DNA from 4 places in the Staphylococcus sp. HMSC071G07 genome. Region 4 is predicted to be linked to each of the others. Evidence: riboswitches for the same ligand, from Rfam matches in the RefSeq annotation. Region 4 holds a riboswitch; each other region holds the start of a gene.

Region 1 (8,354 bases), on a different contig from region 4:
TTCTTCTTAGCACCAAAAAAAGTGGAATTTCGCTTGAAATTCCACTTTTTCTTTATCTCATATGCATTATTTTTTCTTTTTATTAGAAACAACTTGCGTATTTTTACCTTTTTTCTTGTTGTCAGCATTGTTTTTATTATAAGCATCAATCATAGGCTGTACTTCACGTTGCGCAACTTTAGAATAATGGATGTTTGCGATAAATGTTTGAATAACCAAGAATGCCGCACTGACTGACCAGTACAGACCTAATGCAGAAGATGAACTGTAAGAAATCCAGATAATCATAATTGGTGAAATGATCATCATCATGTAGCCCATTTGTTTCTGCTCTCTTGGCATACTCATACTTGAAACGTATGCTTGTAAGAAGTAAAGTACACCGGCAATAATTGTAATCCAAATGTCAGGTTTTGCAAGGTTGAACCATAAGAAGTGCGGATGTGCTGTAAAGCCACCGCCTGTTGGGTGATACTTCAGTACGAAGAATAAACTCATGATGATAGGCATTTGAATGATGATCGGTAGACAGCCCAACATGTTCTTCATTGGGTTCATGTCATATTTCTTATAAATTTCCATCATTTCTTGGTTTGCTGCCATCTTCTCTTCTTGCGTACGTGAACGTTTCACTTTCTCTTGAACTGCATCAATATCCGGCTTCGCAATCTTCATTTTTTCACGCATCATATGACTATTTTTATAGTTTGATAACATGAAAGGAAGTAAGACGATACGAACCGCTAATACAATGACGATGATCGCAAGACCATAGTTGTCATTAAAGTGCGTACCTAACCAGTGCAAGAGCTGATCCATTGGATGTACAAATGTATTGTAGAAAAAGCCATGTTGCTTTTCAGGTTTAGAATAATCACACCCTGCCAACAATAACATTGCACCTAACAAAGGTAGTAGCGCTTTTCTCTTCATTTTTCCACCTCTAACGATATATTCACACAAAGTTTATTCTATCATACAAGTATAGAAGTAGAAAACAAAAACTGGCGATTTACTGAGATTCTTTCGCACTTTGTAAGAAATTTGCAACAGTACCTCGAATGTCATTACTTTGCGCGATTGCAGAAATGACAGAAACGCCGTCAGCACCTGCTTTGAAGCAGTCTTGGGCATTGTTAGTCGTAATACCGCCAATAGCGACAATGGGTAAGTTGCCTACATATTCTCGAAGTGTTGGAATCATATCTGGTCCCACCGGTGCATTGGCATCATCTTTCGATTGCGTCGCATACATCGGACCGACACCAATATAATCCACATGCGTCAAATCAGAATGCTGATATTCTTCAACATTGCCAACGCTTAAACCGATGATTTTATCTTCAAATTCAGAAGCAAATTCTGCCACTGCTGCGTCGTCCTGACCCACATGAACACCATCAGCGTCAATAGCTTTAGCAAGCTCAATATCATCATTGACGATAAAAGGGACGTCATATTGATGACAGAGCGCCAGGAGTTCTTCGGCAAGTTGACGTTTATCCGCACCTCGTAGTGCTGTCGGTCCTTTTTCACGAAATTGATATAAAGTAATCCCTGCTTCAAGCGCATCTTTCAACACTTCATGAATCATACGCTCACTCTTAATATCTTGTGTACCGCAAATAAAATAAACTTTTAAATCCGTAGCTTTAAACATTATGACACCTCTGTCACTTGCTGACACTGTTCAAGATCTTTAATTGAGACATGAGATAAACGATCGATAAAGTGCATTTTAAAAGTACCTGGACCTGCACCATTCGCTAATGACTCCGCTTGTTCTGCCGCAATGTTGAATGCACTCACTGCCTCTATTAAACATTCCGCATCAGGGTGGCGATCACGTTGTAAGAAACTTGCGATGACCGCGCCGAGCAAGCAACCTGCACCTGTCACTTTCGCGAGTAATGGCGAACCATTCGCTAACTCGAAACAACGCCCCTCTTGAACCACTACATCTTTCTCACCTGTGATCAAAATCGCTGTGTGGAATTTGTCGTATGCTTTCTTAGCGATATCCACAGCATCTAAATCATCTGCGCTATCTGTTCCTTTCATCGTCGTGTCAGAATCAAGAAGCGTCAGAATTTCTGAAGCGTTTCCTTTAATGACTGTTGGACGAACCACTTTCAAGAATTTGCTGCAATAGGACTTACGAAACTTCGAAGCCCCTACTGCAACGGGATCAAAGACAATCGGACAGTCTTTCGATTGCGCGGTGTGAGCAATCGCTAACATGTCCTCACCGCGCGCTTGCGTTACTGTTCCAATGTTAATTAACAAAGCGCCTGCCACTTGAGCGAAAGCATCTGATTCTTCTGGCGCCTCACTCATAGCAGGACTCGCACCTATACTCAATAATCCATTTGCTGTAAAGTTCTTCACCACATCATTCGTGTAGCACACAGTTAATGGATTATTCTCTCGTAATTGATCTAACTTACTCATCATCTAAGCCTTCTTTCTTCATGTACGCGAAATGATTTACTGGGCCGCGTCCTTGCCCAATTTCTGGCGTATACTTAATGCTCAAGGCAATAAAGTCTTTCGCTTTCTTCACAGCTTCGTATATCGTACGCCCCTTTGCAAGTTCTGCAGCAATCACTGCTGAGAAAGTACAACCTGTGCCGTGTGTATGTTTCGTATTATAACGCGGTGATTCAAACGTGTAGACATCATCGCGAGTGAATAAATAGTCTTTCGCATGCGTACGACTTGTCGCATGTCCACCTTTGATTACGACACCCTTACTGCCAATTTCATCTATAAAGATGTGTCCCGCTTTGTAGACATCATCTTCAGATTCAATCTTCATCCCCACGATTTCTTCCGCTTCAGGTAAGTTCGGTGTCGCTACATCTGCGAGTGGTAGTAAAATGTTCTGTAAATTGCCTTTCGCTTGATCATCCATTAATGAGTCGCCACTTTTAGCCAACATCACAGGATCAATCACGTAAGGAATATCAGGATAACGCTCTAAATATTGACGAATTAATTTCATCATATCTTCTGACGCAATCATCCCTGTCTTGATTGCATGTGGAAGCTCATCGTCAAAAACGCTATCTAACTGTTCTTGAAGCCAGTCCAGCTCGAGGTTATGAATATGTTGAACCCCCATTGTGTTCTGAGCGACGATACTCGTAATCGCCGCCATTCCGTATACGCTACAAGAATGGAAAGATTTCAAATCTGCCATGACTCCTGCGCCGCCTGTAGGATCTGTACCTGCTATCGTTAAAGCAATCTTAGGCTTATTCATGCGTTTGACCTCCATAGTTCCACGCTTCTTGGTTGTAAGACATACCGAAGAAATTGCGTTCGTGAATTGTACTTTGTAAGAAACTTTCTTTCACTTCTTGACGTTCTTTGTCATCCATATCGGCAGTTAATTGATCCATTAATTTATCCATCACATCGACTAAGTCATCCATTTCTGTACTGTAGAACTCAAACCATTTCGCTAATACAGAATCACGATTGAGTGCATTGTCATTAAGCGCTCTCTTCGCAATGACTTGATAAACGTATGGACATGGTGCCATCGCTGCTATCGTATGGGCTGCGTTCTCTTTCGCATAAGCATTGTAATACATATGTTTGATGTAGTGATCGCCGCTCGGTGGCCAAACCTTTTCAGTCACAATCTCTTCGTAAGGTTTGTTCACGTAATCCGCTAAGATTTCATGCGCTTCAACTTCGCCATCCACGATAAATTGAATCTGTTCAACGAGGAATTTCACTTCGTCGAGACTTGGCACTTTAGGTATGAGTAATGCATAGATATTCGCAAACTCACGTAAGTAAGATGCGTCAGCTTTGAGATAGAAATAAACCGCTTCATTAGGCAATTTGCCGTGTAACATATCTTGGATAAAAGGATCGTTGTAAATGTCCTCGATAATAGGTTGTGATGCTTCTTTCAATTCTTCGGAAAACTTCATCATTATGCCTCCTAATAAAAAACTACATTCCAACGTAGGAATGTAGTTTTAGACAGAAACATATTGATATTAAGGCTAAAATACTACTTTCCTACGTTGGTACTAACCAATTCAGGTTATAAGGGTCTGACATACCGTCATCTCAGCTTACTAGCTCCCCTAGTAGTTTAATGATTTATTTGATTTAAACATAACAGATTTAGCCTTGTGGTGCAAAAGAATGCGTTGCAATTTCAATATGAACTATTATCTTATTGTTGTTCTTGTTTATGCACTTCAGTCAATTTGTCGATAATCGCTTGAGCTAAAGCTTGACTACCATCATATGCGAAATATTCCGTATGGTTCGCAGATTTCGCATACCAGTCGACCACATGTACATTTTTATACCGTTTCTCAGCGGCGTGAATCTCGCTGTTTACATGGTTCTGATAATCTCTAGGCACACGTGTGGTCACTAGATAAATATTCGCATCTTTCAAAGTGCCGATGAGCTCATCGAGTTGTTCTTTCGTAAAGTCGCCGTTCGTACCGAGTTCAAGAACAACGTCTTGTTTCGGTGAATTATAGTTACTATACGAACCTTGGACGAGTGGTTTCGCTTCAATGAGTTGACGCCCTACTTTACCGTCGATCACTGCTTTCGGTACTTTATCTTGGAAGACTTGACCGATATCCACCATTACGGAATCACCAATTAACAATGGTTCAATCTTCTTCAAATCGAGTTTCTTCGTATCTTTATTAATCTTCGGACCTGTCGTTGGTTGATGTTGATGCAGCTTTTTCTTGTTACTGCTAAATGATGTTTGTTTCTTCTCGTGGTGTTTAGAAGCAAGTGAGTCGAAACGTCCAGTATAGAGTAAGGCAATCGAAGCTACGAAGACGAGTAAAATAAGCCCACGTCCGAAGCGTTTGATTTTAATTGGATTAATAGAGAAAGCCTTCCAACCTTTGCGGCGAATCGGATTCTCTATACAATGATAAGATAGTTCTGTCATCGCTAACATGAGCGCGATATCAATCATATAGGCATACCATGGGATTTGTCCGGCTACAAAATGCTTGTGCGTAAATACGATGACTAGGAAATGCCACAAGTAGAGGCTGTAAGACCTTTTACCAATATAGACAAAGAGTGGATTACCCATCACTTTCGCAAAGTTACCTGAAGGATGCACTGCACTCGCAATGACCAACAACGTGAGTAGTGAAATCGCGTAGAATCCGCCGTGATAAAGCCAACTACTCTCATATTTTACCACGACGAAGAGCACGAGCAGAACCACTGTGCTGACTAAACCTATGATATCAATGCTCGACTTTAGACCTTTGGAAATATCTTTCTTGAGACTAAAAGGCGGCCATAAAAAAGCTAAAAGCGAACCTAATAGCAACGTTTGAAGACGCGTATCCGTACCGAAGTAAACGCGCGAAATATCGTGATGAAGATGGAACAATATCGCCATCGTCAACATCGACACTAAAGAGATAATGAAGAGCATTGACATGACGAGTTTCTTATTATTCAACTTTAACAATAAATAAAGAATGATTGGATAGAAAACATAATATTGTTCTTCAATCGCTAAGGACCATAAATGCTTAAACGGCGCTATCTTGAACTGATCAAAGTAATCTAAATGTTGGAAGATATACCACCAGTTCGACACGTAGAACAACGCAGCTAAGACATCTTTCTTCGTTTCAGTGATAATACTCGGTTCAAATATCAATATATAAATGAGCGTAATCACGATAAGGAAGAATAGTGCAGGTATCAACCTCTTAAAGCGTCGTAACCAGAATTGTCCAAGATTAATACCTTGATTGAGATAATACTCTGAGACGAGCAACGAGGTAATCAGATATCCCGATATGACGAAGAACGTGTCTACACCGAGAAAGCCACCCGTCAGCCATTGACTATTGAGATGATAAATAATGATGGCTAGTACAGCGACAGCCCTAAAGCCATCAAGACCTGGCATATATTTAGGTTTATACAATTTATGCGTACGTTTCATTTCATGATTTGTATTCATGCTGTCATCTTTCCTTCTTATTATGTATATCGAGTCGGTAGTGCTGGAGTTCAATGGAAATCGGAAATCTTTATGTGCGTAGTGGTGGTTCGTGCGAATTTGTGTAAGTTATTTACCGAATTAGGACGTGTGATGCCCCCTAGTCGATGTGATTAAATAACAAAGTTATAGAAGTAAACTGATTCTTAAATTCACATTCTTGTTATATATTTTTAGATTAAAATGCAATTAAAAATTATTCCATACTTTCGCCTCGCATGTCTTATAAGAAAATTAAAGAATAGATTTATTTTAGCATACTTTGAAGTGTAGGAGTAGAGACTTAAGAGGAAAATTTTTACGGAGAATTAATGATTAAGAGAGAAATTCAATAAACCGAAAGAATAAAACAAAGAGCAGGACTAAAAACCTTTATAGATTAAAGTCCTGCTCTTATACTCACTTATTTATTATGTTCTTCAACCAATCGACGTGTGATTAGATCTGTCAATGCTTTACTTCCCTCGTATTCTAAATGAATACCATCGTAAGCGAAATAGTCCTTATGTCCTTCTGATTCTTTATACCAATCAATCACATGAACATTTTTATGCTTTTTCTCAGCTTTATGCATTTCTTTATTCACATGATCTTGATAATCTCTTGGCACTCTGACAGTAACGAGATAGATATTTGCGTCATTAAAGTTTTTAATCAATTCTTCTAATTGATCCTTAGTAAAGTCACCATTCGTACCGAGTTCGAGCACTACGTCTTTATCTTTGTTAGTGTAATCTTGATATTTATCTGTCGCTAAAGCATTGGCTTCAGTTAATTGGCGTCCTACTTTACCATCAATTGTCGCATTAGGCACTTTATCTTGGAAGACTTTTCCGATATCCACCATGACTGAGTCACCCACGAGTAACGGTTCTAAATCTTTTGCCTCAGTCTTATCTTGCCCGTCCTCTGAATCTTTCTGATCATCCTTGTCTTGATTGTCATCTTTTTTATCGTCTGAAGCTTTTTTGTCAGAATCAGAAGATTTTTTAGGCGAATTAAATGACGGTTGTTTCTTCTCTTCATGAGATTTAGCCCAACTATCAAAGTTACCGTTGTATAGTAAAATAGTTGGAATAATTAAAATCACTAATAAGCCTAATCTACCAAATTTCTTGAATTTAGCCGGCATAAATGAGAATGCCTTAAAACCTTTTTTACGAATAGGTCGTTCAATGTAGTGATATGATAACTCAGTTAACGCTAACATGAGTACAATATCAATAATATAAGCATAAAATGGAAGTTGACCTGCTACGAAATGTTTATGTACGAACACGATGACAGGATAATGCCATAAATATAAACTGTAAGATCTTTTACCTATATATACGAAAAGTGGATTTCCCATTAATTTAGCAAACATTCCACTTGGATGTACGGAACTTGCGATAACAAATAAAGTCATAAATGAAATGGCATAAAAACCACCATTATACAGCCATTTATCTTCAGAATTAAGGAAAATAAGTAAGCAAACTAATACGAGTCCTCCTACAATTCCAATCGTATCAATTAACAGTTTCAATTTAACCGAAATCTTTTTCTTTAGACTAAAAGGTGGCCACATAAACGCTAATAATGCACCTAGTAATAGGGTCTGAAGACGTGTATCAGTGCCAAAGTAAACTCTTGACGTATCATGTCCTGATAGATTTAGGAAAATCATCAGTTCGAGCGATACTAACGACACGAAAAATAAGATGATAAACGTGATCTTCTTATTTGTAAATTTCAAAAGTAAAAATAAGAAGATAGGATAAATCAAATAGAATTGTTCTTCAATCGCTAATGACCATAAATGCTTTAAGGGCGCAATTTGGAATTGGTCAAAGTAATCTACATTTTGGAAGATATACCACCAATTCGATACATAGAAGAACGCTGCAATGATATCTTTCTTTATATCAAAGATAATCTTTGGTTCAAAAATCACTGTATATAATAAGACAATTCCTAGTAAAAATAACAAGGCGGGTATGAGTCTTTTTATACGACGCTTCCAGAATTCGAATAAATCAATCGTACCATCTCTGTAAAATTCGGCTACTAATAACGCTGTAATGAGATAACCAGATATAACGAAGAAAGTATCTACTCCGAGAAAACCACCAGGTAACCATTGCGCATTTAAATGAAATATAATGATAGCGATTACAGCAACAGCTCTAAAGCCATCTAATCCTGGCATGTACCTCGGTTTTAAGTACTTATTCACTCTCTTAAAATCATTATCATTCATTTGTATTCCACCCCTATTATGTATCTGACATCAAGCATCATTCTGTCTATAAGTACTTTAAATTAATTTTTAGCTCTTTCT
Region 2 (8,354 bases), on a different contig from region 4:
GATAGATACGATTGCAGTTATCTTAATCGCTGCGATAGCGACTGGGTTAGTATCAGGGATGGACTTTACTCAAATATTAGCTACTTTAGGAAAAGCGTTCGTAGATCAGCGCTTAGTCACATTATTCGTCTTAACCTTACCAATGGTTGGACTCATTGAACGCTTTGGACTAAAGAAACAAGCATCTAATTTGATTGGTAAAGTACAAAAAGTCACGAGTGGAAGATTGATGACCTTGTATTTAATTCTAAGAAAAGTCGCAGGGTTAGCTTCTATTCGTATCAATGGACACCCGCAATTTGTGCGCCCACTCATTAATCCTATGACGCAAAGTACATTGCGCACACGTTATAACTTAAATCAAAAAGAAGTAGATCCAAAAGATATTGATAAAATCAAAGCACAAACTTCTGCTATGGAGAATTACGGTAACTTCTTTGGACAAAATTTATTTATTGGTTCTGCAGGAGTACTATTGATGGCTGGAACGTTTAAGTCGTTACATATTAACGTAAATGCAGTTGATCTTGTCTTAGCTTCACTACCTATCGCTGGGGTGACGATAGTTATCGTCTGGCTCAATAATATCTTGTTCGACCGTTATTTAGATAAAAAGTATGGACGAACTCACAAAGGGGTGCGTAATGATGAGTGAGACAGTAATTAATCGCATTCTAGAATGCTTCTATATTCTAGCGGGTTTACAATTCATCTACACAGCTTATCGTGCTTTGAAAGCGCCTGACAAAGGTAAACGAGTAGGAACTGCACTTTTCTGGCTAATACTTGCAATATTATTTATTGCAGGTCCATATTTGCCTAACGTCATAAATGGTTTACTTATCGTTCTAATGGGCGTACTCACGCTCTTCAAACAAGTTACGATTAAAAATATCATTGATGTAAATGAGAGTGAAGTAGAGCAAGGTGCACGTCGTTACGGAAACAAACTATTCATACCTGCATTAGTTTTAGCAGTCGTAGCAGTCATCGTTTCGAATTGGACACCTTTAGGCGGTGCAATTGGCTTAGGTGTATCTTCAGTTGTAGGTTTAATCGCAGCATTACTCGTTATTAAACCTAAAGCGAAATACATACTTTATGATAGCGACAGGTTGACACAACAGGTCGGTGCTGTAGGTATTCTACCGCAATTTCTAGCTGCTTTAGGTGTTCTTTTTACAGCGAGTGGCGTAGGGAAAGTAATTTCTCATGGTATATCTTCATTTCTACCTGAAGGAAGTCATCTCGTTGGCTCTATCGCTTATATATTAGGAATGGTGCTGTTTACGATGTTGATGGGGAATGCGTTTGCGGCTTTCACTGTTATTACTGCAAGTATAGGAATTCCTTTCGTTATTGCACAAGGTGGAGACCCAGTTATTGCTGGCGCCTTAGCTATGACAGGTGGTTTCTGTGGCACACTCATTACCCCTATGGCAGCTAACTTTAATACGTTGCCAGTAGCATTGTTAGAAATGAAAGACGAGTTCGGAGTGATTAAGGCACAATTACCTGTAGCACTACTGCTTATCGTTGCTCACATTGCTTTAATGTACTTTTGGGCATTTTAATTTAACTAATCAATAATAGGAGGACTTGCTTATGAACATACTAGTCGCAGCATTTGATCCGTTTGGTGGAGAGAAGATTAATCCAGCTCTTGAAGCGGTGAAGTCTTTGGATGACACGATTGGTGAACATCAAATTACAAAGTTGGAGATTCCCACAGTATTCCATAAATCAAAACAGGTTATTGAACAAGAACTTGAACAACATAACTATGATGCAGTGCTAGTGATAGGACAAGCTGGAGGTAGATTTGAACTCACGCCTGAACGTATCGGAATTAACTTAGATGATGCACGTATTCCAGATAATAAGAAGAATCAACCTATTGATCAGAGTATTCAAGCAGAAGGTGATGCTGCTTACTTCTCTAATATGCCTGTTAAAAGGATGGTCGAGGCTATCAAAGAAGCGGGCGTACCAGCGCGATTGTCTAACACCGCCGGAACTTTCGTGTGTAACCATATTCTATATCAATTAGGCTATATACAAGCGACACGTTTCTCAAATATACGATTTGGTTTCATTCATGTACCTTACGTACCTGAACAAGTAACAGATAAACCTAATCAACCATCTATGTCTCTTGAAACGGTGGTTAAAGGTTTAACTGCCGCAATTCGAGTGATTGATCAGCAAGATGAAAAAATTGCATTAGGAGAAACGCATTAAATTGAACTTAAATTTTTCGATTGGAATGAGTGACGTTTGATGGACTTATCATATATTGGTGGGCAACACTAAAGCAAATTGCAGTTATTCAATTTTTGGACGGAGGGGAGTAACAGAATTTCAGCCTCACCGAAAATTTTCTTAAAAATGAATTAGGGGACGCTCGCAAAAAATCAAATAACGCAAAAATGAGATTACTTTTACACTCTGCGAAATCACTAACTAAAAAAGCTACTTCCACTGCACGAGGGAAGTAGCTTTATTGCGTCAAAAATTATTGTTTAGCGAGTTCTTTAAAGTTCTCAAGACGACGTTGTTTCTCTTCGTCGCTAATGTTATGGCGTTTCACATAACGGTTGCGCTCGTCTGCCGCACAATCGTAACTGCATGCGCCTAAGTAGCGTTCTTCGTTCTCTTCTGAAACGAGAATTTGTTTGTTACATTCTGGGTTACTACAGTTGATGTAGCGTTCGCATGGTGTACCGTCGAACCACTCTTTACCAACAACTGTCTTGTTCACGTGGTTCACGTCGACGCTGATACGTTCATCAAATACGTACATTTTACCATCCCAGTATTCACCTTGAGTCTCAGGATCTTTACCGTAAGTCGCGATACCGCCTTCAAGTTGACCTACGTCTTCGAAACCTTCACGTTTCAGCCAACCTGAGAATTTCTCACAACGGATACCACCTGTGCAATAAGTGACAATCTTCTTACCTGAAAGCTCATCTTTGTGATTTCTGATCCAGTCAGGTAAATCTCTGAAGCGAGTGATATCAGGACGAACTGCGCCACGGAAGTGACCTAAGTCATACTCATAGTCGTTACGTGCATCTAGGATGATTGTGTCATCTGATAGTAACGCTTCTTTAAATTCGCTTGGTGAATAATATTTACCTGTGAGTTCTTTCGGGTTTACATCTTCATCTAAATCAAATGCGACGATCTCTTTTCGAGGGCGCACGTGCATCTTCTTGAATGCGTGTTCTTCAGCTTTATCTTCTTTAAATACGATATCTTTGAAACGCTCATCTGAACGGACATGTTCTTTATATTTTTCTGTCGCTTCAACTGGACCTGATAACGTTCCGTTGAGTCCCTCTGTTGAGACTAGGATGCGTCCTTTCAAGCCGAGTGATTTACAGAAATCTAAATGTTCTTGCGCAAATGTTTCTGGATCATCGATAGTTACGTATTTGTAATATAGTAAGACTCTATAATCCATACTCATACTTACCTTCTCCTTTATATTATGATTACTTTATATGTTAACGATAACTCCAACGCTTTGAAGTGAATAATTGAAATAGTTGCTAAGCGATAATACTACTCATTAAGGGGAATTAAACTGTTTAACAGTAATATTCTAACATGTATGTCAAACCTATATGAGCGAGTTGCCTATAAAGATTTACGAGTAGTTACGACCTCCTTAACACTCTCTTATTATGCCTTAAGAAAGTAGGGTAGGGACACTATTTTGTTTCAGTAGCAACTTTGCCATATAAATATCACTTTTTAGACATCGGGCAGACTGCTCACCCTGTTAAAGCGCATGGTTGTCCCATTTTCAACTCAACCGCCTAGCCTTATTTAGGAGTTGTTTTTCTAGAAAAGGTGTGATAAATCTTAAAGATAATAAGAGAGCTAGAAAAAATTCTGAAGTAAAGGACGAGTGTGAACAGTGAAAGAAGTAGTGTTGGGCATTGATATTGGTACAAGTTCAGTGAAAGCGATTGCGGTCGACAAGCAAGGTGCAGTCGTAGCTGTAGCGAAAGAAGATTTGAATATTTATCATGATTATCCAGGTTACAGCGAGCAAGATCCTGATGAATGGTTTGAAGCAGCGACTTCTTGTGTGAAGCAACTTCGCCAAGACGAAGCGATGGCTCATTACGTCATCAAAGGCTTGTCATTCTCAGGGCAAATGCATGGTTTAGTGCTATTGAACAAGGATTTGAAACCACTCCGTAGAGCAATACTCTGGAATGATACACGTTCTTCAGAGCAGTGTAAACAGATTATTAATCAATTAGGGAATTACGTGCTTGGAAATCCAGTTCTGGAAGGCTTTACGTTAACAAAATTATTGTGGGTAAAAGCGCACGAACCTGAGAATTGGGAACAAGCTCATGTCTTTATGTTGCCGAAAGATTATGTGCGCTTTAAATTTACAAATCAGATCAACATGGAATACTCTGACGGTTCAAGTACGTTGCTCTTAGATCCTGTAACGAATGCATGGTCGAAAGAAACAGGCGAACGTTTCGGCATGAAAGACATTTACCCTGAGTTGGTTCCTTCGACGGCGAAAGTGGGTCATATCACGACATCGCTTGCACAAGAACTCGGCTTAGAAGATGATGTTGCAGTCTTCGCTGGTGGAGGAGATAACGCATGTGGTGCTGTAGGCGCTGGTGTGATGAACGCGAACGAAACGCTATGCAGTATTGGTACGTCAGGTGTTGTCTTATCGTGTGAGACAGAAAAAGATAAGACGATGTATCACAATATTCACATGTTTAAGCACGCGAAGATGCACATGTCGTACGCGATGGGCGTCACGTTAGCAGCTGGCGATAGCTTGAGTTGGCTGAAACGTATCGTCTTTCCTAATTTGGACTTTTCAGAGATTGTAGATTTGGCTGCGCAATCGCAACCTGGTAGCAATGGTTTGCTCTTCGCCCCTTATCTATCAGGGGAACGCACGCCGCATGGTGACGCGAATATCCGAGGCAGTTTCATAGGTCTTAGCGGGATGCATACGGAAGCAGATATAGCACGTGCTGTCCTAGAAGGTATTACTTTCTCGCTCTATGATTCAATTGCTTATTTGCGCGAAACTGGTAAAAATATTTCAGAAATCGTAGCAATTGGCGGCGGTGCACAAAGTGAATTCTGGCTTCAACTACAAGCAGATATCTTTAATGCTGATATTAAAATTTTACGTAACGCGGAAGGTCCGAGTATGGGTGCGGCAATGATTGCGGCTTACGGTTTAGGTTGGTTTGAATCGTTAGAAGATTGTGTAGAACAATTTATTGAATACGGTGCAGTGTATCATCCTGATGCTAAGCGTCACCAACGTTATCAGCAGTTTTACAATTTGTATCAACAAGTTTATCCGCAAACGAAAGACATTACAAAAGGTCTGTTAGAGTTAACGCGTAAGCAGTAAGGTTTCTAATTACACTCTTGAATCCGCTTGCAAGATAGCTCGGCTTGCGTTAATATAAAAATTGAATTACGAACTGAATAGAAATGAGTAGTGAACCACTGGAAGTGCTTTTGTTAAAGGCTGAGATTAAAGTATCGACTTTAGAATTCCTAGAACCTGATCCAGTTCATACTGGCGTAGGAAAGTGGCGTTCAACGAGTTGATAAAGCAAGATGCGTAGACGTTATTTTTCTAGCCGGAAAAATAACGTCTTTTTTATTTGGGGTGACGACTTTGTTTATTGCAATCACACCGTATCGAAACTTAACAGTACAAGATTTAGAACACTATCGTGAACTTGCCACTGACATCGACGGTCTAATACTACGTACGCCTATGCCGATGGATCAACTCGAACAATGGATTGAACAGATAGTACGACAAGGCTTTCCAAAGGATAAATTGATTGCGCACAATGACATTCAGCTATTGGAACGCCAACACTTAAGTGCGATTCATTTTAAAGAAAGTGCTGAAGAACTAGAATCATTTGTCGACACACACCCTAATATTCGCGTTAGTCAGTCTACGCATTCGGCAGCCACAATCCAAAGGGCAGCAAATTTAGACCTTGACTTTGTGTTGTATGGACACATTTTTCCTACAAAGTCTAAGCCAGGGTTAGCGCCGAGGACAGTCGAAGAAATAAAAGAGGCAGTCGCTCAGCCCATACCAGTGGTCGCGTTGGGAGGAATTACGCTCACGAATATTTCACAATTGCCGAAAGGATTTGCAGGTATCGCAGCTATTTCGCTATTTGAAAATGTCACGACGTCAGAGATGAAGGCGTTGAGAAAGGAATGGTCCGATTATGTATGATGTCATCATCATAGGATCTGGAGTCATGGGAATGTCTATCGCACGAGAGTTGAGTGCGAAACAATTGAACGTTGCGGTGTTGGATCGCGATGTACCAGGTAAGCATGCATCGTATAAAGCAGGCGGCATGTTAGGTGCGCAGAATGAGTTCACGTATTATAGCCCGCTATACGAATTAGCGAGAGAATCGCAGAAACGCTTTGAAGGGTTGAGTGAGCGCCTCAAAGAAGAGGTCGGTATCGATATCGAGTTTAAACAAACTGGGCTTATCAAATTAGCAGCGCAGTCTGAAGACAACGACTTTGTCGAAGCCCAATCACAATTCTTAAGCAAGTATAATCCGCTCGTTCGTGATTTAAATCGTGAAGCATTAAAGCGCCATACAAATGGTGAGATTGATGTCACTGGGTTAGCCGCTACGCTCATTCCGGACGACCATCAAATCAATGCGAATAAGTATACGAAAGCATTGCTCAAGTCATTGAATAAGCGCAATGTACATCGCTGGTACCAGACTGAGGCGCAAGCGATTGAACATACATCTTCAGGTTATGTGGTGCACACGGATCGCGAAAGTTTAACGGCCGAACAAGTCATCGTTGCAGGTGGCGCTTGGAGTGCAGATTTACTTGAAGATGAGGCGTTGAAACGACAAGTTACAGGTGTGAAAGGTGAGGTGCTGCTCGTTGAGAATCCTGACCTCAAACTTGAAACAACGGTCTTTATGACGAATGGCTGTTATATAGTACCGAAGAATAAATCGCGGTTTCTCATTGGGGCGACGAGCTTGAGAGACGATTATTCAGTCGGTGTTTCTGAAGCAGGTAAAAAATGGCTATTTGACGAAGCATGTGCCAAGATACCTGGTTTGCGTAACAGTAAAGTATTAAAGCACTGGTCAGGTGTCCGTCCATATACACGTGGTGAACAGCCGATTATGGACGAAATTGAAGAAGGTCTGTTCGTCATCACCGGACATTACCGTAACGGTATTCTGTTATCACCTGTTATCGGGGAACTGATGACAGAATGGCTCGTTGACGGTCAGAAACCTGGCGCCTTAAATGACTTTGCATATGTAAGAGGTGAATTAAATGAAGTGTGTGATTAATGGCGATACGTTCACTTTCGATAGTGAATTGTCCGTACATGATGTGATTCAACAGCTTGAGTTAGATGAGAAGCGCGTCATTGTTGAGCACAACGAAGATTTGCTCAAGCGAGATCAATATGAGCAAGCCATCGTGAAAGAAGCGGATAAATTAGAATTGTTAGAAGTCGTAGGAGGCGGTTAATATGTTTAAAATTGGAAATTTCGAGTTCAAATCAAGATTATTTTTAGGAACAGGAAAGTTTGAAGATGAAGAGACACAAACGAAAGCGATCGAAGCGTCTGAAACAGAAGTACTCACATTCGCAGTACGTCGTATGAATTTATACGACAAGTCTTTACCGAATCCATTAGCGAATGTGGATATGAGTCAATTCACTACTTTTCCAAACACAGCAGGAGCTAAGACAGCTAAAGAAGCGATTCGCATAGCCGAAATTGCGAACCATGCAGGTGTGTGTGACATGATCAAGGTAGAAGTGATAGGGGACGACGAAACGTTGCTACCTGATCCATTTGAGACATACGAAGCATGTAAAGTGTTGTTAGACAAAGGGTACACAGTTTGCCCATACATTTCAAATGACCTCGTGCTAGCGAAACGTCTCGAAGAGTTAGGTGTACATGCAGTGATGCCACTCGCTTCACCAATTGGTACAGGACGCGGTATCAACAACCAGTTAAACTTGCGTTATATTATCGAGCAAGCTAATGTGCCGGTCATCGTGGACGCAGGTATCGGCTCTCCGAAAGATGTGGCTCAAGCGATGGAACTAGGTGCTGACGGTATCTTGTTAAATACTGCAATTTCTAGTGCGAAAGATCCAGTTAAAATGGCTGAAGCAATGAAACTAGGCATTCATGCAGGCCGTCTAGGATACGAAGCTGGTCGCATTCCTGTGAAATATACTGCGCAAGCTTCTAGCCCAACTGAAGGATTAGGCTATTTATAATGACACGCTA
Region 3 (8,354 bases), 500 kb from region 4:
GTCTGCGACACCATTTATTCTGTTAAATGGAGAGCCTATGTATTCTGTAGATATGGATAAAATCAATCACGCGTTTAGCATTGAGTAGAAGATTTATACTATTTTCGACAGAAATGAATATACTACTATCATTCCTGATTCTATACGTCGCTAAACATGGATAATATTGAGAAAAGGCGTTATGCTAAATCATCATATAAAAGAGTAGACGGAGTCAGCCCAATCCCAGACTATAGAAACACGACTTTTCTATCTTACTACCTACTAAAAAGAGCTTAAGCTGAAGCTATTCGCATTCAACTTAAGCTCTTATTTTTTATCAATCATAGTTATAAAAACAACTTATTTCGTATAAGATTGAACTAAATCTTCTACCTCATCAGCAGAAACACAATCAAGTGCACGATTTGCGAGTTCACGCATTTCGTTCTGACTTAAACCTTTGATTTGGCGACGTGCTTTGAGTACAGATGTCGCACTCATAGAGAACTCATCTAAGCCGAGACCGAGTAAGACTGGAATAGCAGTAGCATCGCCAGCCATTTCACCACACATACCTGTCCATTTACCTTCTTGATGTGAAGCATCAATAACTTGTTTAACAAGGCGTAAAATGGATGGATTGTATGGTTGGTAAAGATAAGAAACACGTTCTGACATGCGGTCTGCTGCCATCGTATATTGAATCAAGTCGTTTGTACCGATACTAAAGAAGTCAACTTCTTTCGCAAAGACATCAGCTAATGCAGCTGTAGCTGGAATTTCAACCATGATACCAAGTTCAATATCCTCAGCCACTTCAACGCCTTCTTTAATTAACTTCTCTTTTTCTTCGTTTAAAAGTGCTTTCGCATCACGGAATTCCTGAACCGTTGCAACCATTGGGAACATGATGCTCAACTTACCATACGTTGACGCACGTAATAACGCACGAAGTTGTGGTTTGAATATTTCTGGTTCATTCAGACATAGACGAATTGCTCTGTAACCTAAGAATGGATTCATTTCTTCAGGCAGATTTAAATATGGTAACTCTTTATCTCCGCCGATATCCAACGTACGAACAACGACGCGTTTACCATCCATTTCTTCTAACACGGATTTGTACGCTTCAAATTGTTCATCTTCTGACGGCATTTCGTCTCTGCCCATATATAAGAATTCTGTACGGTATAAGCCAATACCTTCAGCACCATTGTCCATTACACCATCAAGGTCTTTAGGTGTACCAATGTTTGCCGCAAGCTCGACGTTAACGCCGTCTACTGTTGTTGTTTCTTCGTCACGTAATTTCTTAAGTTCTTCTTTATCTTTAAAGAAACGTTCACGCTTATTCTGATAAGCAATGACTTCGTCTTCTGTCGGATTAATAATCACTTCACCTGTCATACCATCTACGATAATCATATCACCTTGTTGTACTTCTTCAGTGATTGATTTCGTACCTACGACTGAAGCAATTTCTAAAGAACGACTCATAATAGCCGAATGTGACGTTCTTCCACCGATATTCGTAACGAAACCTTGTACGAACTCTTTGTTTAATTGAGCTGTATCAGATGGCGTTAAGTCATTACCGATAATAACGACATTCTCATCGATCATACTTGGGTTAGGTAATGTCACGCCAAGAATGTGCGCTAAGACACGTTTAGATACGTCTCGAACATCTGCGGCACGCTCTTTCATATATTCGTTGTCCATAGACTCAAAGATCGTTACAAATTGTGAAGTCACGTCAGTCAATGCCGTCGGTGCATTCACTTGTTCGTTAGAAATCTTTTCTTCTACAGGTTTAATAATTTCTGGGTCGTCCAGAATGAGTAAATGCGCGTCAAATATCGCTGCTTTGTCAGGACCAATATTTGCTTCGGCATTATTTCGAATCTTAGTTAATTCAACTTTAGAAGTATCGATAGCGTTTCGAAACTTGTTGATTTCTGCATCAACATCTGCAACCTTATCGCGTTCAAAGGATAAGTCTGGTTCAACGAGTAAATATGCTCTTGCAATTGCGACGCCGTCTGAAGCCGCAATTCCGTTCATACGTTGTGACATATTATTCTGTTAAACCTTCTTTAGATAAGATTTCAGTGATCGCTTCGATTGCGTCCGCTTCGTCGCTACCATCAGCATAGATTGTAATTTCAGCATCTTTGCCTACACCTAAGCTCATAACACCCATGATTGATTTAAGGTTAACTTTCTTACCATTGTATTCTAATTGAATATCTGAATCGAATTTTGAAGCTGTTTGTACAAGCATTGTAGCTGGACGTGCATGAATACCTGTTTCGTCAATAATTACATATGATTTTTGTTCCATAATATGCTGTCTCCTTCGTATAGTTAGAATCGTTCAGTTTAATTAAACTTTCTTAGCCTTATAACTAAACATTACCAAAATTGATATTGAAATTCAATTTGTTAAACCCTAGCTACGATAATATTTGTAGCACTTTTGACTATTTTATGAAACGGGTTCCATTACCATAGAGATTTGATGACACTTTCACATTTTTTCATGTGATCTTCGCCAACTTTTTTCATAAAGTAAAAGCTAATTGACGCTGAGATCGCTTGACCTACTACTGGGAACCATTTCGTTTGTTTCGCCGCTGCACGTTTTGCTACATCACGAATGACGACTTTCAAGATTGCGTTAGACACCTTTTTACCGATAAATTGGCTACCTTGAATCGCTGCAGCAGAGAAGATACGTTGTTTCGTGTCATCACCTAAAGAATTCACTTGTTTGTGATCTAAACCATACAGTTTATTTAAATCTTCAATGATATCGCGCATTAATTTAATATCTACACCGAAGTCTAATCCAGGAATCGGTACGACGCTCATGCCAGAAGAAAGTAAAGATTTCTTCTTCACTAATGACATCGCACGACGATGACGTTCCTTTAATTCTGCTTTTGTAGTAGGAATATTACTTTTTTCTTTAATCTCTTCAATGTTGAGAACTTTATTTCCAATCTTACTAGTGACATCGTTTGTAATCTTATTAGTAAAACTCATGATCCATCGCTCCTCATAGTTAATTGTTCACAAGACTACATACCCGATTCAGCATAATTTATTTAAGTTGTACGAAAATTGCTTTCAAATACTTAGATGGTTTGTAATGCGGATGTGTCTTAAAGTCTTTAGGTAAGCCCATCACTTCCGCAAACTCAAAGTCTACGCTTGCTTTATTGAGTGTCTGTTTAATCACTGATTTAAATTGTTTCTTCGTAAACTCACTGTGGTTTGTACATAAGAGCAACGTACCTTGAGGCGCAATAATATTCAGCGCTCCCTCGATTAATTTGTCGTAGTCCTTCTGCACTGAAAATGTTTTCTTTTTATTACGCGCAAAGCTTGGCGGATCAATAACGATCGTATCGTAAGTAATGCCGTGACGCTCTGCATAACGATAGTAGTCAAAGGTATCCATGACATAGATATATTGCGTTTCAGGATCGATGGCGTTAACACCGAAATTCTCTTCAGTGAGCTCACGTGAACGGTTAGCGAGGTCAACACTTGTCGTTGTCTTAGCTTCGTTCGCTGCCACTACTGAAAATGCACCTGTGTAACTAAAGAGATTTAACACATCACGATGTGACGCAAAGTGATCACGAAGTTTCTTACGCACATCTTTCTGGTCAAGAAACAGTCCCGTCATCATACCATCATCTAGATTGACGTTATAGAAAGTGAAGTTCTCTTCGATAATAATAGGAAATTCTGGGGCATCGCCTTCAACAAAGCCACCTTCGTGCGTGTGATTAGGAAAGCGCATCTTTTCGTAAATAGACGTGTAATCAAACACTTGACGAATCGCTTGTAGAATTAAATATCTAAATTTGTAAATCCCTTTCGAATACCATTGAATCAACAAATGCCCATCGTAATTATCGATGGTTAAACCACCTACACCGTCTCCTTCTGCATTAAAGAGACGGAATGCATTAGTACCTTCAATATGATAGAAATAATCTCTTTCTGCTTGCGCTTCTTCAAATAAATTCACGAAGAATGTGGCATTAATATCTTCTGATTGATCGTAGCTCAACACCCATCCGAGTCCTTTATGTTGATGACCGACGTAAGCTGTGGCAATATAATTTCCTGAGTCAGTCACGAGTTGAAAGATATCCCCCTCTTTCAAATGATCGTGTGCATAGAGGTCCGCTTCATCTATCAATGGATAGTGATTCAAATACTTCTTCTCTTTACCTTTATTTAATGTCGCTGTCTTCATCTCTGACACTTACACCCTTTCTATTTATGCACTGTTATTGTGTTATTATTTTAACTTTCAATTCTACCATATCATATGCTGTGTTCACCTAGTTTATCATTCTTTAGTGAGCTTAGCCTACGACTTATTCGCATTTTGTTTGCCAATTCTATCCTCTCCTATTCTTTAGAGAAATTCAATTCTTTCATGAGCGTTGAAATGCCGCAGAATGCTTTTGTCATTTTAAAAAGCAGATACAGAAACCGAGTTGATTTCCATATCTGCTTCTCATTCTCAATTTTAACTTTTTAAAAGTAAGAACTACTTCGAATTTAAAGTTTCCATTCTCTCTTTATCATTACGATCAGGCTCACGTAATTTAATGACGAAAGCAACGATGACTGCAATGAGCATAATGAACAGAATTGGCGTAATGAATGTTGAGAATAATTGACCGTGAATCATGATATTCGCAAACTCTGTAAATAATTTGAAGAAGAGTATGCTAATAATAAAGAGATGTAAATAATAGAATCGATTTTTAAAGTAATTGGTTAACGTCAATAACACATAAACGATCATGATTAACATGAGCAAGAATAAAGTGATCCACTCAATAACATATTGCGTTTGTGATAACTCCCAATTCCCTGACATAAACAAGGAACTTCTGTTGTGTAACTCAATGAGTGTAAAGAAGAGCATGATTCCTGCACAAATTAATTCAATATATAACGATTTCAACCATTTCGGTTTGCGCATCCATTTCGGTACATCATCTTCCTGAATATCGATGCGTTGTTTCCATTTATCAACGAATTGATCTTTCTTGTTACGCATTTTTTCAATATCCATACTACGACGTGTCTTATGAGTAATCTCCGTCGTTTTATCTTGTAAGTGTTTAATACGTTCTTTCGTTTGGTTCGTCATTGACTCTTTGTTCGTCCGTGATAATTCTGGTTCTTCTTCACCTAACTCTTGCTTAGTTAACGGAAGAGAGCGACGTAAGAACAAGAAGTTCCAAATCGCCATTTGACCGAGTAACCACATCACTAAGAAGAAAGCATTCACACTCAAGATGTCAATCGGGATAATATCATTATTGTCTACACGGCCATATAGCACAACTTGCGTGATAAGGTAAGAAATACCATAGCTAAAGATAATCCATAAATAATGATATTTACGATGATTCGGATTTAAATCATCTTTATAAACGATATAACCAATGTGAATGATAAAAGGAATCACAAAGATAATCGCAAAGAAACTATAAACTTGCGTCATCAAGACGAGTGTAATGATAAAGAATAGTATTCCGATGACTAAGAAGAATACAGAAATATCATAGTCGTAAGAAGTTGTTCTGAACAACAGAATACCTATACCGATAACTAATAAACCGAACAGAATGATGATAATCGCACTGACGATTGGAAAGCTACCAATAAACGTACTCATTACTCGAATAATTTCTGCAAAGAATGCGTTAATAAAGTCCCATACATTATGTATGTTTAAGTTGATCTTATCTTTCCCATTAAGCATGTGAATGAAAGATAAATTAAGTAATATAATAACACCTATTAACAGTGCGACTGCACCGATAATATAGCTGTATATAATTTCGGCGTGTTTTTTAAGGAAAGACATTCATTTCACCTCAAAACAATTATATATGAACATATCCATGTTGTCTCTATATCGTACAAGAAATAGGTCTAGAGACCGAAATTTCTCACACTTTTCTCGCTTATGATTAAACATGAGCTACAATGTCTGTTTCAGTATGTAAAATCATTGAAACAAGTAACGATGGTGCTTTGTCACACCAATTTATAAATTTAAGTTCTTTTCTGTAAACAAGCTGAGTCGCGATTTGTATTCTCGATCCCTACTTTATCTGTAAAAGTAAATGAAGCGTTTATAGCACACAGCAATCGCATTTGAACTTGAGCTTACCTTTCATGTGTGCACACTAACGCTTTGTTCGAATGTGAGATAAGTATGTAAATTATAACGCACGCGACCTATCAACTCAACTTACTTCTTCTATTTCCATTTCGCCCAGTAAAGAAACAGATTTTACAACATTATTGTGTGTAAATTATTTAAAACGGGTATAATACTAATGGTAAGAATAATCAACAAAGGAGCCTGATTCCCATGACAAATGAAGATAAGAACAAACAAGCAGCTGAACAAGCAAAAGAACAAGAAGAGCAATTAAAGGATAAGAAAGAACAAGCTGAAGATAACGTTAAAGAAACAAAACAGAACGTCCAAGATTCTTTAGATTAATAGCCAAACATCGTTCGAATTCTACACATTTTATTCGTAAGATAAACACAAACCCTATAATTATTAGTCGCAAGGCACGCGTCACTCACACCTAATATCATGTGGCGCGTGCATTTTCACGTGCTTTTTAATGTAATTATACTACTCTATGACCCCACTAAACCGAACTTCTCTGACATATCTCAAGAAAGCCTTGACAATCGTTCTCAACCAGTCTACATTAGAATTAAATTACAAATCAATCTAACGCACTAGGGGTGTTATGTTATAACTGAGATGAGGTAGAACCTCAAACCCTTTGAACCTGATCTAGATGATACTAGCGTAGGAAAGTGAGCGATTACTATTATGTTAAGCTCTGCCTTTTATGACTCGGCAGAGTCTTCATCCAATGTTTATTTCTTTCTGTTTGTTTTTCGCGCAACTTCTAGATGAGGTTGTGCGTTTTTTATTGGGAGGAAATAGATATGACAAGAGCTTCAAGAGGTTTAAAGCTTTCCGACATACTCGTCACAGTCTTAATCGCAGTCGTCTTCGCGATTATTTATAACGTTTGGAATTTCGTATATGATTTTTCTAAAATATCTGGTTTACACGTAGAAGAAATCGTCTACGGCATGTGGTTTATGGCAGCGGTCGTTGCTTATCTCATCATTCCTAAACCTGGTATCGCAATTCTAGCTGAGTTTGCAGCAGGTGCTGGTGAAACCATCGTCATGGGCCGCTTCGATGTCCCTACGATGATTTACGGTTTACTCCAAGGTGTCGCTTGTGAGGTTATCTTCCTCATCTTCCGCTACAAATCACGTTCAGCTGCAGTAGCTATGCTTGCTGGATTAATGGCAGCGATTATTACCTTGCCACTCGACTTCGCGTATGGCTACCTCAATGAGTTGACAGGTTGGAACTTAACACTGTACATCGTCTTCAGATTAATCGGTGGTCTGTTAGTCGCAGGTTTACTGTCTTACTACATCGTCAAGGTGCTGGATCAGACCGGAGTAACCAAACTCTTCAGACCTGCATCTAAAAAAGATTACGATAACTTGTAAGGAGACGATACTGTGCTATCGACTAAAAATTTACGTCTGAAGTATCCGAATGGTGAACATAAGATCTTCGACGGTCTCAATTTAACAATTCATGACAAAGAGAAAGTACTCTTACTCGGTCCCTCTGGGGCGGGTAAGAGTACATTATTAAATGTGTTAAGTGGCATCGTTCCTGAATTAATTGAACTTCCGATGAAATATGACGACTTACATATTGATGAACATTGTGGCATGATTTTTCAAGATCCTGACACACAGTTCTGCATGCCGAAAGTGAAAGAAGAACTCGGCTTTATTCTTGAGAATCGACAAGTGCCACGTTCCGAAATGGACCAAGCGATTCAACGCGCTTTAGATTCAGTAGGTCTCAATGTTGATCCTGATCAATACGTAAACCAGCTCAGCGGCGGTATGAAACAGAAATTAGCGATTGCAGAAACGTTACTGCAACAAGCTGAGACCCTTTTCCTAGATGAGCCAACAGCTATGCTTGATACAGAAGCCACAGCTGAATTGTGGAGCAAGATCAAAGATTTCTGGGAAGACCAAACTGTCGTGATCGTGGAGCATAAGGTTGAACATATTTGGGAACACATCGACCGTGTCATTCTACTCAATTATAACGCCGAGATTATTGCTGATGACAAACCCGAAGCAATTCTCGCTCAACACGAGGAGCTACTGACCGAGTACGGGGTATGGCATCCAAATGCATGGGATTATGCGCCCAAAGCACAGGATACATCCTCCACCCCTACTGA
Region 4 (8,354 bases):
TATAATCAAGTTATTATTGTACTAATCAAAAATGCTTAGATGGTGGATATGACTGCTTAAGTGTCCAACCCAACCATCTTAGCATGGTTGGAACTCCTTCACGCTTTCGGAATTAACCGAAGAAACCAGCGATGAAGTCAACGCCTTTAGCTACTGCTTCAGCGATGCTTGTTCCCATTGTAGCCCAGTCTTTATCAAGACCTGCTTTTACTGCGTCTGAGATAGAACTTACGATACCTTCCATGATTTTCACCCCTTTCTGTTGTCTTCTGAACTGTTAACTATAGTGTAAGGGATAGAACGTAACTGTGGTAAATGAGTGCCTAGATGTACGTAAAACGTACCTAAGTGTAACATTTTGGTCATAAATTACACGCTCACTATTCCAATCCGTTGATTTTCGAGTATTTATTTACTTCAAAGATGTATTTTTACTCTTAAAATAGTTAGCGCACTTCTTAATTAAGCAAAATTTTTTCAAACTTTTTTGCTACAACTGGGTTATAGTTTAATTCGTGCTACTTATTACGGGCATTCGTTTCGTAATATTTATATCTATCACGCCATTGCTTCCGTTGAATTCGTATGCTTTTAATGAGCATCTTGGATTAAATGCTTGAGCGTGCCTTAAAGTGTGACGGTGAAATTCGAAATTGCGTCTCACGCTTAAGAATGTTCTCACGCTTTCACCAATTAAGAAAGCCGGTTACGCTTATCCGCTTCAGACACCATCACTTTCTCTCCTACCAGTAAAAAAGTCCGCAGATGTTACCGAAACATCTACGAACTTCACTCGTTCCTACATATATAATGTACTCGAACTGCACTTACATTTTACCTATCTCTTTATAATGAGAAAGATGATGCGTCATATTAAAGTCTTGAACATGCCAAGCACCATCGCGGAGAGTAATCATACTCATACTCCCATTCACTAAACTGTGGCGTGGTATTTCCATATCGTGCGTGCACATCGTTCTCAATAAATAATTAATTACAGCACCATGAGAAACGACAATCACCTGACCATGAGAATATTCCGCTTGAATCTCATTCAACGCGGCTCGTAAACGCTGCTCCAAATGTGCTTCTGTTTCCTGTTGAGGATAAATTCGATCAGGGTAAGCTGTTAGTCTCTCTTCCACGGTCATCCCCTCTGCTGTACCGAAACTGCGCTCAATAAAGTCCTCCATCTCCAATAGAGGAATCTGTAATTGTTCTTGGATGAGCTCAGCCGTACGATATGCACGACGCAAAGGACTCGTTACGATAGCTGACCATTGTTGACCGCTCAAAGCTTTCGCACATTCTTTCGCTTGCTGAATACCGTTGTCATCGAGTTCTGTATCCGTACGCCCTTGGAGCTTTCCAAGTTGATTCCATTCCGTTTCACCATGTCTCACGAGGCAAATTTCCGTCATCCGTACACTCCCTTTCTTGCGTTAACTCTATCATAACTGTCCTCTAACCTCTGCGACAAAGATTTCTTTCTGAATCCTCCACTTCCATTTACTTTAATTCACTCAGTGCTTAATATCTTAATTATTAACTAATCATTTCACTATGTAGTTTTCAGATTTATTTGAAAAGGCAAAGAGATAACTATATAATAACTAACAATAAAGGAGTGGGTAGTTTATGAAAAATAATATTTACGGTAATACACCGTGCTTTTTAAATAGTAAGAACTTGGTTCAATCTGGAACTTTAGATACTGACGTCATCTTCTATGGTGCACCTTTCGAAGGTGAAAGTACTTGGGGAGATTATACAGGCGTTGAACTCGGACCGAAACAAATTCGTTTGAGTTCTGCGCGTTATAGTTGTTATTTACCAGAACTCAATCATATTGATGTGAGCGAACACCTTTCTCTCGGAGATGCTGGAGATGTTCCGTTCGTGGCACATAATAATGAAGAAAGTTATCACAACATCGAGACTTTTACCCAAAACTTGTGGGAAAGCGGTAAGTTTCTCGTCGGATTCGGCGGTGAACATGGGGTGACCTATCCTATATTGAAAGCTTTGACGAATACAGGTAAGAAAGTCGGCATCATCCACCTCGATGCACATTATGATAATATGCCTGATTATGAAGGTGAAAAATTCGCGCGTAACACACCTTTTATGCACCTCTATAAGACTGAAGGTGTGCGTAATGAAAGTATTATTCATACTGGTATTCACGGGCCACGCAATCAACCTGAGACGGGTCGCTATGCGGAAGAAGCTGGCGCAAAGACGCTGACGATCAATGATATTCGCGCCGCTAAAGATTTAAAGGCTTTCGCTAGATACATTTACGAACAAGCGCAACAAGATGTAGATGTGGTGTACTTAACTATTTGTAGTGATGTCTTGGATTTCGCCTTTAACCCTGGAGGCCCAGTAGATGGCAACGGTCTCTCTTCTTTCGAATTACTCACGCTCATCCACGAATTTGGCAAACTCGGTTTATGCGGAATGGATTACGTTGAAGTCTATCCAATGAATGACGCTAATCAGAACTCTTCACACTTCGTCTCTACAGCTGTATTGTACGTCCTCGCTGGTCATGTCGCTTATTTGAACAATAATTAAACATCGCGCATTTAACTATAACTCATATGCGCACAAGGGGTTGGGAGTATGTTATCTAAAGGGATTCAAATCTTGAAAGCACTAGGGCCAGGTATGATTATCACCGCTTCCTTTATCGGACCTGGCACCGTCACTACGATGACACAAAGTGGGGCTGGCTTTGGTTACAGTTTACTTTGGGCAGTCGTCTTCTCTGTAATAGCGACTATTGTCGTTCAAGAAATGATTATTCGCCTATCTTTAGTAACACGCGAAGGACTTGGGGAAGCCATTCAGTCGTTACTTCAACATAAAGTGGGCAAATTCATTCTCGTGTGGTTTATCTTAATCGTCGTAACGCTCGGTTGTGCTGCCTATATTAGCGGTGATTTAATTGGGACGTCACTTGGAGCAGCCTACTTGTTACACTTACCGAAACATGTCGTCGCCCCGATTATTGGGATTATTATTTTGTTAATTGGTGTGCTAGGGAATTATGATTTTTTAGAAAAAGTCATGATTGTACTGATGGTCATCATGGGACTCATCTTTATTACAACGATGATTCTTGTGCAGCCTGATGTTGGCGCTATATTTAAAGGTGCGTTGGTTCCTACTGTACCAAACGGATCTATGTTGACGGTTATCGCTTTGATCGGAACTACTGTAGTTCTTTATAATTTCTTTATTCACTCTACTGCAGTTCACGAACGCTTTCACAGTATAAAAGCGCTGCGCTTTGCGCGTTGGGACACCGTTCTTTCAATTACGATTGGTGGAATCATTTCAGCAGCGATCTTAATTTCAGCTGCTACGTTAATTCGAGGTGAAGAAGTATCGAGTGTCATCCAGCTCGCTCGACCTTTAGAACCTATCTTAGGTCAAGCAGCACCCTACGCAATGAGTATTGGCTTGTTTGCCGCAGGTCTTTCTTCTGCTCTCGCTTCTCCAACAGGTGCAGCTGCTACGATTAGTAGTTTACTTGGTTGGAAAGATGGCATGTCGAGCAAGAAATATAAGACCGTCTTTGCATGCATCATCATCGTCGGCATTATTTCTTCTGCTTTAGGATTCGAACCGCTTCAGGTGGTACTTGTCGCACAAGCATTAAATGGAATGATCTTGCCGATTGTTGCGATTGTGATCTTTATTATCGTCAATCGCCGTCGTCTACTCGGCGACTATGTCAATAACTGGAAATGGAATGTGATTGGTGGACTTGTCGTTGCAGTCATTACTTTTCTCGGTGGTTATAGCTTAGTGGATGCTGTAGCGCAATTATTTTAGCTTTAATTATACCCAGCGTATATAATGAATATAAAGAGAAAGACTTTGTTATTAAGGCACTTCGAAATATGTTACGCTACAACTACCCAGAATGGAGTGAAGATCCTTGCGTTCAAACATCACGATGTTATTACTAATCATCATAGGCTGGATTCTTGGAATCACGTTGATTGTGAGTGGTTTCATCAATCACCACTACGTTGTTATGAGTGTCGGTATTGTGGGACTAATCATGAATATCTACTATTATGTTCAATATCGCCAAAGATCCAGAGAAGATTAAGAACGCTAACGAAAGGAGTTGAAGGTAATGGATAACAGTATGCTATCACCTTTAGCGACAATTGTTACGTTGATTGTGGCAATTATCATGCTCATCATGGCTTTAGTCGGTCATCATTCCGTCTTAGCCTTCTTCGCGTTAATCTTGGTTCTTCTACAACTGTTTAAAGTCTACGTTAATTATAAGAAGAACTTTACGCACGAGGATGATAGAGACCATATTGAATAAGGATTTGTGATTGTTAAAACTGCGCTGTAATAAGAGCGCAGTTTTTCTATATGTATACGGGGGTTAGGCGAATTTGCGGGCCGCGACGCAATGTTTTATCACTTATAACAATTCTTATATTTATAGTAGCTCTAGTTGGCTATCACCATTTACTAGCATACTTTAGTCTGGTATTAATAATACTACATGCTTTGATTATAAAAAGAATGACGAAAGGCAATATGGAAAGTATGAATCATTATTTAGAAAGTGAGGTAATACTATTTTTGGTAAGGATAAAGATGAAGACCGTTTCGTGACGGAGAAAGCTTCGAGTGATAAGAATGTTAGAACTTATATACTAACCGACAAAGTGACTGGAAATCAGTATTTAGCAAGTTGGGTTTCAACAGGTGGTGGTCTCACTCCTCTACTTGATGAGAATGGGAACATTAGTAAATCAGACCGATACCCTGAATAATTTAAGAGCTGGATTTCGTTTACCCCTATCGTTAGATTTAAGTATAAATATACGTCGTTTAACATGGGGAACACTAACGGAATCCAGCTTCTTTTTTATGAGAATAGTTGTTTGCTATTTCGGTTAAATATACTTTCTTTTTCTTCTTCAGTGAAGTAATTTGTACGACTTATATCTTGCTGCATTTTATCTATCCAAGAATCTGGCGCATAATGCGCATCTGAACCGAAGAGCACATGTGACACATCTGTCGTTTCTTTTAAGCTTGCAAAGGTCGCATCCCCTGTCGAAAGCGCTGTATCGTAATAGAATCGACTAAAGTATTCCGAAACGGTTGAGTTTAACGTATTCCAGTCATCAAGACCATGTTTATACTGCTTAAACATCTTCGCATATTTCACAGGGTGTTTGATAACCGTCTTCACTAAATCTTTCTTCTTACTCCCCATCATCGGCTGTAAACGCGATTTCGGATCTTCCATAATATAGCGTTGTGTCTCTAACGCCTCATGAATACGCCATTTCAGATACGGTAACGTTCCACCTGCATGCGCGAGAATAAACTTCAACTGATCATAACGTTCCATCGTGCCACTGAGTACAAGGTTCGTTGCTGCGCGTGTCGTATTAAACGTAAATTCTTCGAGGAAATCTGCAAAGACATATTGCGGTTTCGCAACTTTATCTGACGTTGAACTTGGATGTACAAAGACGATACCTTGATGACGGTTAATCTCAGCCATCACTGAATCGAACTGATCATCACCTAAATACGCATCGCCATAGTTAGACAATAAACCAACGCCATCTAAATTTAATTCTTCAAGCGCATATTTCACTTCCGCGATAGACTCTTTGACATGCGGCATAGGGAGTAAAGCGAAACTTTTGAAACGCCCAGGATACTTCGCCTTGAGTTCAGCTTGGTATTCATTGACTTGACGTGCGACTTTCGCTGCTTTCTTTTTCTTAAAAGGAAGTGTCGCTGGCTCTGAAATTGAAGTCACACCGACATCAATACCTAACTCGTCCATCATTCGTAGACTATCTTCAGGCTCCCAATCTTTAATAGGATAACCACCTGCTGTCGTTACGCCAATCTTCTTCAATGCATGTTTATAAATTTGAGGGATAATATGATGATGAATATCTACTATTTGTGGAGACATGGTAAAACCTTCTTTCGGGATAATGTATTAGTTTCTACTATTATATTTTACTACTTGAACAATAGTAAACGCACTTACTCTCCAATATAAAATACAGATTAAATCAGAAGAAAATATATGTTTCTAAGAGACGCTCATAAGTTAATGTATTATTGTTTTTACTTTTTATAAAGCTACTTACAAAAGTATGTAAAGTTATTCATTCAATATAAGTTTGTAACTTCTGTTAATTATTGCTATGATATAAATGTAATTTCATATTACATTGCTAGGGGTGCTTTAAAGTGCTGAAAGAGGAGGATTCCTCAACCCTTTGGACCTGAACTAGATAATACTAGCGTAGGGAAGCAAATGAACGTACGAAGAGTAGTGAATATACAAGGGCTTAGTTGCTCTACTCTATCGTTTTGTAAGTCAATCCACGTGGGATTTCATATGGATAACGCGTGATTAGTGCGAGATTTATCATTATTAAGCACTTGCAGAATAGATAATGGCTTACACACGAGACGTCTCTATATGTCGTTCTTTGCGCATTCCTTCTTAAGGATGTGCTTTTTTAATATTTACTACTTAATTATAGAAATCAAATTGATTATATTCTTAACTGCCACAATTCACCTGCCTATCAGTTGATTTCTCTTAACCGCTTCTCTTGAACCTCTCCACTTAAGCCCTCCTAGCGCAATTTAATGGAGGAGGACTTTAATTTCATGAAACAAGAAAATATTGAACTTCAGAAAGCATTTCCCGCGAGTGAACGCGTATTTAGACAAGGTATGGATAGCGATATCAAGGTGCCTTTTAGAAAAATAAACCTCTCAGAAACAGTCTTTGAGAATGAAACGCGCACAAATGAACCACTCTATGTCTACGATACTGCAGGACCTTATCACTCTAAAGATTACGAAGTCGACGTCTTCAAAGGTATCCCTAAGACGCGTGAACAATGGATTGAAGATCGACAAGATACGCAAACGTATACCGGTCGCCGTGTACAGTCGATTGATAACGGCTTTAAAAAAGCAGGACATAAGAAGTTAGTTGAACATCCATTTGAGTATGACCCTAGAAAGTCTAGTAGCGACAAACCTGTTACTCAAATGTACTATGCCCAACAAGGCATCATCACGAAAGAAATGAAGTTTATCGCTTGCCGTGAAGACGTCGAACCGGAGTTCGTTCGTGAAGAAATCGCTCGTGGACGTGCAATCATCCCAAATAACGTCAATCACCCTGAATCTGAACCGATGATTATCGGTAAGAACTTCCAAGTGAAGATTAATGCGAATATCGGAAACTCTGCTGTCTCTTCATCTATCGAAGCAGAGATTGAGAAATTAGTGTGGGCGATTCACTGGGGCGCTGATACGATCATGGATCTTTCTACAGGTAAGAATATTCATGCGACGCGCGAATATCTTTTACGCAACTCACCTGTCCCAGTAGGCACTGTACCTATCTATCAGGCATTAGAAAAAGTCGATGGTGTCGCTGAAGATTTAACATGGGAAGTCTATCGCGACACGCTCATCGAACAAGCTGAACAAGGCGTAGATTACTTTACTATCCACGCGGGTGTCCGCCTGCAATACGTACCGATGACAGTCGATCGTCTCACAGGTATTGTCTCTCGTGGTGGTTCAATCATGGCGCAATGGTGTTTAGCGCATCACGAAGAAAGCTTCTTATACGAGCATTTTAGTGAAATATGCGACATCCTCGCTCAATACGATATCGCAGTGTCCCTAGGAGATGGCTTGAGACCAGGTTCGATTTATGACGCGAATGACGAGAGTCAAATTGCGGAGCTTAAGACATTAGGTGAACTGACAGATATCGCTTGGGACCATGGTGTGCAAGTGATGATTGAAGGTCCAGGTCACATTCCAATGCATAAGATTAAGGAGAACCAAGATTTAGCAGACTTCTACTGTAAAGAGGCGCCGTTCTACACTTTAGGCCCGCTAACGACAGATATCGCTCCAGCGTATGACCACATCACTTCAGCGATTGGTGCTGCGAACATCGCGAGCCATGGTACTGCGATGTTATGCTACGTGACGCCGAAAGAGCACCTCGGTTTGCCGAATAAAGACGATGTGCGTGAAGGTGTTGTTACCTACAAGATTGCGGCACATGCGGCTGATTTAGCTAAGGGGCTTAAAAATGCTGAAGAGCGCGACCATGCGATTAGTAAAGCGCGCTTTGAGTTCAGATGGATCGACCAATTTAATCTTTCATTAGATCCTGAAAAAGCTAGAGAATACCACGACCAAACTTTACCTGCTGAAGCTGCTAAAGTGGCACACTTCTGCAGTATGTGTGGACCTAAATTCTGTTCAATGAAGATTTCACATAATATTAG

Evidence for each region. A riboswitch is a leader RNA that binds a small molecule or an ion and turns the genes downstream of it on or off. The one in region 4 is predicted to bind thiamine pyrophosphate.
Region 1: linked by a shared signal. The riboswitch ahead of tenA (thiaminase II) and the one ahead of thiC (phosphomethylpyrimidine synthase ThiC) in region 4 are both predicted to bind thiamine pyrophosphate.
Region 2: linked by a shared signal. The riboswitch ahead of HMPREF2802_RS08440 (thiamine phosphate synthase) and the one ahead of thiC (phosphomethylpyrimidine synthase ThiC) in region 4 are both predicted to bind thiamine pyrophosphate.
Region 3: linked by a shared signal. The riboswitch ahead of HMPREF2802_RS05010 (ECF transporter S component) and the one ahead of thiC (phosphomethylpyrimidine synthase ThiC) in region 4 are both predicted to bind thiamine pyrophosphate.

Annotation. Positions count from the first base shown of each region.
Region 1 is NZ_KV804785.1:21,697-30,050, forward strand. Features, by position in the region: gene yidC (membrane protein insertase YidC) at 67-933, opposite strand; gene thiE (thiamine phosphate synthase) at 1,013-1,660, opposite strand; gene thiM (hydroxyethylthiazole kinase) at 1,660-2,451, opposite strand; gene thiD (bifunctional hydroxymethylpyrimidine kinase/phosphomethylpyrimidine kinase) at 2,444-3,265, opposite strand; gene tenA (thiaminase II) at 3,258-3,947, opposite strand; TPP riboswitch at 4,019-4,118, opposite strand; gene HMPREF2802_RS11025 (acyltransferase family protein) at 4,199-5,992, opposite strand; gene HMPREF2802_RS11030 (acyltransferase family protein) at 6,435-8,273, opposite strand.
Region 2 is NZ_KV804778.1:15,098-23,451, forward strand. Features, by position in the region: gene HMPREF2802_RS08415 (DUF969 domain-containing protein) at 1-655, shown strand, start outside; gene HMPREF2802_RS08420 (DUF979 domain-containing protein) at 648-1,574, shown strand; gene pcp (pyroglutamyl-peptidase I) at 1,606-2,241, shown strand; gene HMPREF2802_RS08430 (oxygen-dependent tRNA uridine(34) hydroxylase TrhO) at 2,516-3,469, opposite strand; gene xylB (xylulokinase) at 3,929-5,422, shown strand; TPP riboswitch at 5,513-5,622, shown strand; gene HMPREF2802_RS08440 (thiamine phosphate synthase) at 5,696-6,280, shown strand; gene thiO (glycine oxidase ThiO) at 6,273-7,391, shown strand; gene thiS (sulfur carrier protein ThiS) at 7,375-7,575, shown strand; gene HMPREF2802_RS08455 (thiazole synthase) at 7,577-8,344, shown strand; gene HMPREF2802_RS08460 (ThiF family adenylyltransferase) at 8,344-8,354, shown strand, end outside.
Region 3 is NZ_KV804768.1:137,296-145,649, forward strand. Features, by position in the region: gene HMPREF2802_RS04980 (glutaredoxin family protein) at 1-88, shown strand, start outside; gene ptsP (phosphoenolpyruvate--protein phosphotransferase) at 343-2,058, opposite strand; gene HMPREF2802_RS04990 (phosphocarrier protein HPr) at 2,060-2,326, opposite strand; gene HMPREF2802_RS04995 (hypothetical protein) at 2,488-3,030, opposite strand; gene HMPREF2802_RS05000 (class I SAM-dependent rRNA methyltransferase) at 3,089-4,258, opposite strand; gene auxA (lipoteichoic acid stability factor AuxA) at 4,559-5,893, opposite strand; gene graF (glycopeptide resistance-associated protein GraF) at 6,407-6,541, shown strand; TPP riboswitch at 6,785-6,889, shown strand; gene HMPREF2802_RS05010 (ECF transporter S component) at 7,009-7,593, shown strand; gene HMPREF2802_RS05015 (ABC transporter ATP-binding protein) at 7,606-8,354, shown strand, end outside.
Region 4 is NZ_KV804768.1:632,502-640,855, forward strand. Features, by position in the region: gene HMPREF2802_RS07445 (beta-class phenol-soluble modulin) at 113-244, opposite strand; gene HMPREF2802_RS07450 (histidine phosphatase family protein) at 828-1,421, opposite strand; gene HMPREF2802_RS07455 (agmatinase family protein) at 1,639-2,580, shown strand; gene HMPREF2802_RS07460 (Nramp family divalent metal transporter) at 2,629-3,846, shown strand; gene HMPREF2802_RS12160 (hypothetical protein) at 3,953-4,129, shown strand; gene HMPREF2802_RS07465 (hypothetical protein) at 4,157-4,357, shown strand; gene HMPREF2802_RS11850 (DUF6440 family protein) at 4,653-4,817, shown strand; gene HMPREF2802_RS07470 (amidohydrolase family protein) at 4,913-5,986, opposite strand; TPP riboswitch at 6,247-6,349, shown strand; gene thiC (phosphomethylpyrimidine synthase ThiC) at 6,700-8,354, shown strand, end outside.